2 regions of the Bacillus sp. LJBS17 genome follow, and region 1 is predicted to be linked to the other one. Evidence: riboswitches for the same ligand, from Rfam matches in the RefSeq annotation. Region 1 holds a riboswitch; the other holds the start of a gene.
The links. Region 1 has a riboswitch for lysine ahead of KXZ66_RS14690 (aspartate kinase). Riboswitches for the same ligand answer to the same signal wherever they lie in the genome.

Region 1 (3,145 bases):
CTCAAATGCATCGTGAAGCGACTCGACTGCTTTCACCATGTCATTTTCGCTTACGACTGTTGACACTTTGATTTCAGATGTGCTGACCATTTTGATTAAAATGTTTTTTTGCGCCAGTACAGCAAACATTTCAGCCGCTACACCAGGATTTGAGACCATGCCGGATCCAACAATGGATACTTTAGCCAATTTGCTTTCTGTCTCGATTTTCTCAAATTCCAGCGCGTCTTTATACTCTTCAAGCACTGCAACGGTTTGGTCTGCATCTTCTGTTTTGACAGAGAAGGAAATTCCAGTCTTGTCCTCGGCCTGCGTTTGGATAATGATATCCACGTTTATGTTTCTTTTGGCAAGTGTCGTAAAAATAGTAGACAAAGTTGTCAGGCCGCTAGTCAGCCCGTAAATGGTTACTCTTGTGATTTGATCTTCAAATGCAATGCCTCTGACAATTAAATTCTGTTCCATGGAAGATTCCTCCTCAATTAATGTTCCCGCTGCGGTTTCTGTACTTGAACGCACTTCTAACGGCACTTGGTAATTTTTCGCGAACTCAACTGCTCTCGGATGAAGAACACCGGCGCCTAAATTGGCAAGCTCAAGCATTTCATCGTATGAGATGCCCTCAAGTTTTCTCGCTGATTTCACATAGCGCGGATCGGTTGTAAACACGCCTGGCACGTCTGTGTATATGTCACATTTATCAGCTTTTAAAGCGGCAGCCAAAGCAACTGCTGTTGTATCTGAACCGCCCCGGCCCAATGTCGTAATTTCACAATCCTCTGTCATGCCTTGGAATCCTGCAACAATGACAATTTTTCCTTTTTCAAGCTGGTCTGCTAAACCCGAAGTGTCGATATCTGTAATTCTGGCGTTTCCGTGAATGGCCTCCGTACGGATTCCCGCCTGCCAGCCAGTATAAGACACAGCGTCATAGCCTTTTTCCTGCAATGCCATTGAAAGGAGTGAAATCGTGACCTGCTCGCCTGTCGCCAGCAGCATATCCATTTCGCGTTTGCTCGGCTGGTCAGAAATAGCTTTTGCAAGGCTGACCAATTCGTCAGTGGATTTTCCCATTGCTGAAACGACGACAACGACTTGATGGCCTTTCTGTTTTTCTGCAATTGCGCGGTTTGCCGCATTTTGAATTTTTTCGACTGAGCCGACGGAAGTGCCTCCGAATTTTTGTACAATAAGACCCATGTATTACCACCCTTTACATTTTGGTTCGTGCGGGTGAGGAGAAAGAGCGCTTTGTCCACAATAAAAAAAGCAATGAGAGGAATACTCTCATTGCTTATCAATTAATCATCATAAATGATTATGAACAACGAGATAGCCCTCCAAGAAAATGATTTCTTGACAGCCTTACATTTATTCAATGCACGGCCAGCAAATAATACCGATGGGGTTTTATTTGCTTCGGCGACGCTCCCCTTTCAGCCTTTTTCACAGAATCCATCTTTCTCCAAAGGCATACTCTTGAAGTTCGCACCTCTATCTTCACCATATAACACGATCTAACTATGAAATTAGTTCACATTTTATCAGATCTTATTTAAAAGGACAACATTATTTTTGCAATTTGTCGTAAAGGAGCTGAGCCGCCGCTGCAGGAACACCGGCTTTTTTGATGTCCTCAAGGCTTGCTTCCTTCATTTTTTTAACGGAACCGAAATGCTTTAACAGCATTTTCTTTCTTTTCTCTCCGATACCCGGGATGTCGTCCAAAACGGATTGAAACGCGCTTTTTCCGCGGATTTGCCTGTGAAAACTGATTGCAAAACGGTGCACCTCGTCCTGAATGCGCTGCAGGAGGTAAAATTCCTGGCTGTTTCGTTCCAGATACACCACCTCCAGCGGCTCACCGATCAGTAAATTTGAGGTTCTGTGTTTTTCATCTTTCGCTAAACCGGCGATCGGGATATCCAAGCCGAGTTCATTTTCAATGACATCCCTTGCTGCGTTGATCTGCCCTTTTCCTCCGTCAATGATAATCAGATCGGGCAGCGGCAGATTCTCACGAAGCACTCTCGTATAGCGTCTTCTGACAACCTCTCTCATAGAACCGTAATCATCCGGCCCTGTAACGGTTTTGATTTTATATTTGCGGTATTCCTTTTTGTATGGTTTGCCGTCGATAAACACAATCATCGCGGAAACCGGGTTTGTCCCCTGTATGTTTGAGTTATCAAACGCTTCAATTCTGTGCGGCGTATAAATATTTAATGCCTCACCTAGTTTCTGCACAGCCCCGATTGAACGCTCCTCGTCGCGTTCGATTAAAGAGAATTTTTCTTTCAATGCGATTTTCGCATTTTTATGGGCAAGCATGAGCAGTTCTTTTTTCGGGCCTTTCTTCGGCTGGTGAACGTTTGTTTCCAGCAGCTGCTCGATCATGGATTGATCTACGCTGTCCGGAACTAAAATCTCCTTCGGAAGGAAGTGGTTGTTTTTTGAATAGAACTGCCCGATGAACGTGAGGAACTCTTCATCTGCTTCCTGATAAAGCGGGAACATGCTGACATCGCGTTCAATGAGCTTTCCTTGGCGGATGAAAAAGACCTGCACGCACATCCAGCCCTTATCGTACGCGTACGCGAATACATCACGGTCGACTAGATCGTTCATCGTCATTTTTTGTTTTTCCATCGTTGATTCAATATGGGCAATTTGGTCACGAAGCTCTTTTGCTCGTTCAAACTCAAGATTCTCAGCAGCTTCATGCATTTTCTCTTCAAGCTCTTTTTTGACCTCATTATAGCCGCCCCTTAAGAAACGTGTAATGCTTTCAACCAGCTCTCTGTTCGTCTCTTCGGAAATATCCTTTACACACGGAGCGAGGCATTGGCCCAGATGATAGTAAAGGCACACTCTGTCCGGGAGCTTGGAGCATTTTCTGAGAGGATACAGACGGTCGAGCAGTTTTTTTGTTTCCCTTGCTGCCTGTACATTCGGATACGGCCCGAAATAGCGCCCTTTGTCTTTTTTGACATTGCGGGTGACAATCAGCCTTGGGTGGCGTTCATGGGTGAGTTTTATGAAAGGATAGGTTTTGTCGTCTTTGAGCATGACGTTGTATTTCGGATCATGCTTTTTGATCAGATTCATTTCTAAAATAAGCGCTTCAAGATTGGAGGACGTCACG
Region 2 (3,145 bases), 500 kb from region 1:
GATCCACATAAATAAGATCGAAAAACATAAAAACCGCTGATTGTGAAAAAAGGTTCCTTTCATCAATATGACTCCTCACGTTTTCTTGATCATCTGCATGAAATGCTTCTTAAGTAAAACCTACTAAAAACAGCCGGTTCAGACAAGTCTCAGCACTCATGTGTTTAAAACATGCGCCCATGAAACAGCATATAAAAGTAGTAACATGAAGCAAGGGTCAGGCCGGCTAGCACGAGCTGCTCAGAAAAACTGCCTGTCTTCATATATAATGGAAGCCGAACGCGGATCGTTGAAGGGAATAATAATTTGATTCCGTTCACCGTCCAAGCGTCAAGAAACAAGTGGCTCGCCATTCCGATCATCAGGCCGGCTGATATGTTTTTATCTGGAATGTATGTAGAAGTGATAAAAAACATGATGAGCATAAACAGCAAGCTGTGTGTAAATGTACGATGGCCAAAAACGGAGCTGACCACTTTCGATAAAATAGGAAATTTTCTCCCGATTTTGCTTTGTGTGTGGCAGATATCGGGTATTAATGCTCCAACCGCGCCTGACGCAGCCATAAGCACTGGATCAAATCCATAATAATAAGCCGCTGCCGTACAAGAAGCGATGCCTCCCATGATGTGTGTTTTTCCTGTCATTTGCCGCTTCTCCTTTTATCTTTTGCAAAAAATCTCTGAATTACAAATATATCAAGAGAATGTATGTTTGATCAACAGGACTTTGGACGATAAAAAATATCCCGCATAATTTTTCAGGAAAGAGGCATCTTAAACATGTACCTATTTTTTAAAAGAGGTGATACGAATGGGTTTCTTTAATAAAGATAAAGGAAAACGTTCCGAAAAAGAAAAAAACGTAATCCAAGGAGCTCTTGAAGATGCTGGTTCAGCTCTAAAAGATGATCCGCTTCAAGAAGCTGTGCAAAAAAAGAAAAATAATCGATAACCACATGCGGATAGAGCTTGGCTCTATCCGTATTTTCCATCTGTTCCCTTTGACAGATCATCCTTTCTTTGATAACCTTCTGGGAGTAACTGAATAATTAAATCCTCACTCTTTCTCAGTGAGGTAGAGGTTGCGCGGATGATAAGTCACACATGCCAGGCTGACAGGAGCTGTTAAACATGTGTAAAAGGCATCAGCGCCGAAGTGTGGAGAAAGCCGATCCTTCTCTATGCTGGGACTGTATCTGAATAAGTGCAGGACTGCCGCGTGCTTTTTCGCGGAGGGCTATCCGGAGATCAAGGGTGTGTGTTTCTTTAAGCATGGACTTTTGTTCAGGCTTTTTTTGCGTTTATATGATCTCGGGGTCTGGTCCGTACAAAGAATCATGGAGGTACTGGAATGGAACAGACAAAAAAATGGGGTTTTTGGTTATTAACGGCGTTTGTCGTTGGAAATATGGTTGGATCAGGAATTTTCTCCTTGCCGAGCTCGCTTGCTTCAATTGCGAGTCCGTTTGGAGCTACGTCCGCCTGGCTTTTGACAGGTGCCGGCGTGCTGATGATTGCACTTGTGTTCGGACACTTGTCCATTCGCAAGCCTGAACTGACAGCGGGACCGCAAAGTTATGCAAGAGCGCTGTTTTCTGACCCGAAAAAAGGCAACGCTGCCGGTTTCACAATGGTGTGGGGCTACTGGGTGGCGAGCTGGATCAGTAACGTGGCGATCATCACAAGTCTCGCCGGTTACTTGACTTCGTTCTTCCCGATCTTGGTTGATAAACGTGAGATGTTTTCGATCGGCGGGCAAGAGGTGACACTCGGCCAATTACTGACGTTTGCCGTATGTACGATCTTGTTATGGGGAACGCACGCGATTCTTGTTGCCAGCATTAACGGCGCAAGTAAATTAAACTTTGTCACAACGCTTTCTAAAGTATTAGGTTTTGTCTTCTTTATCGTTGCTGGTTTATTTGTGTTTCAAACGACATTATTCGGTCATTTTTATTTCCCGGTTCAAGGAGAAAACGGCACAAGCATTGGAATTGGCGGCCAGGTTCATAACGCCGCGATTTCTACACTGTGGGCGTTTGTCGGAATTGAATCCGCGGTGATCCTGTCCGGCCGTGCGCGCTCTCAGCGTGATGTGAAACGTGCGACAATTACCGGCTTGCTGATTGCCTTGAGCATATATATTATTGTGACTTTAATTACGATGGGTGTTCTGCCGCATGATAAGCTTGTCGGCTCTGAAAAACCATTTGTTGATGTACTCTATGCGATTGTTGGAAACGCGGGAAGCGTGATTATGGCGCTTTTGGCTATCCTTTGTTTATTCGGAACGATGCTCGGCTGGATTTTGCTTGGCTCTGAGGTGCCATACCAAGCAGCTAAAGCGGGAGATTTCCCGGCATTTTTTGCAAAAACGAATAAAAAGGGAAGTCCGGTCATTGCACTCATTATTACAAACGTCATGTCACAGGTCTTCATTTTCTCGGTTATTTCCCGGACAATAAGTGACGCATTTACATTTTTAACGACAGCGGCTACACTCGCATATTTAATTCCGTATCTAGTATCTGCAATCTACAGCTTGAAGGTAGTCATCAAAGGTGAAACGTATGACCAGCTGAAAGGCTCCCGTGTAAGAGACGGATTGATCGCAATACTGGCGTGTGCATACTCCGTGTTTGTTATCGTAACAGGCACAGCAGATTTAACGACATTTATCCTCGGCATCGGTTTATTCTTTGTCGGCTTAATCGTTTATCCATTTGTGAGTAAAAAGTTCCAGAAAGAAAAACAAGCATAATGAAAAGACACCTGATTTGCTCAGGTGTCTTTTTTATAAAATCACAATTTCTCCTGTTAGGAATCCGTTCGTTAAATATGCAAAAAACGTTTTTCAGTCTCTCCAGCATAAAAAAACTGATCGTGTTGAGGATGCAGCTTAATATGAATGGCTCAAAGAAAATATCCGATATGATTCAAATTGAGCCGTTCCTTATAAATAAGCAAAAGAGCCGCGGGCAGGCGGCTCTTTTGTTTATTTAGTCAAGCTTTCCGTAATAAACTTCAGTTGTCCTTCTAATGAAATCGGGTCAGAGAAATAGAATCCGATCGGATCCATCTTGTAGACATGGCCATTTTTAACGGCATTCAGGTTCTTCCAAATGGAGCTTTCAAAAACGCCG

Region 2: another riboswitch for lysine. It lies ahead of KXZ66_RS17235 (amino acid permease); the one in region 1 lies ahead of KXZ66_RS14690 (aspartate kinase).

What each region holds. Positions count from the first base shown of each region.
Region 1 covers NZ_CP079759.1:2,827,310-2,830,454, forward strand. Annotated here, with positions in the region: gene KXZ66_RS14690 (aspartate kinase) at 1-1,200, opposite strand, end outside; lysine riboswitch at 1,326-1,505, opposite strand; gene uvrC (excinuclease ABC subunit UvrC) at 1,570-3,145, opposite strand, start outside.
Region 2 covers NZ_CP079759.1:3,326,001-3,329,145, reverse strand. Annotated here, with positions in the region: gene KXZ66_RS17250 (LTA synthase family protein) at 1-63, opposite strand, end outside; gene KXZ66_RS17245 (metal-dependent hydrolase) at 165-647, opposite strand; gene sspJ (small acid-soluble spore protein SspJ) at 814-954, shown strand; lysine riboswitch at 1,071-1,250, shown strand; gene KXZ66_RS17235 (amino acid permease) at 1,354-2,763, shown strand; gene KXZ66_RS17230 (iron-hydroxamate ABC transporter substrate-binding protein) at 2,998-3,145, opposite strand, start outside.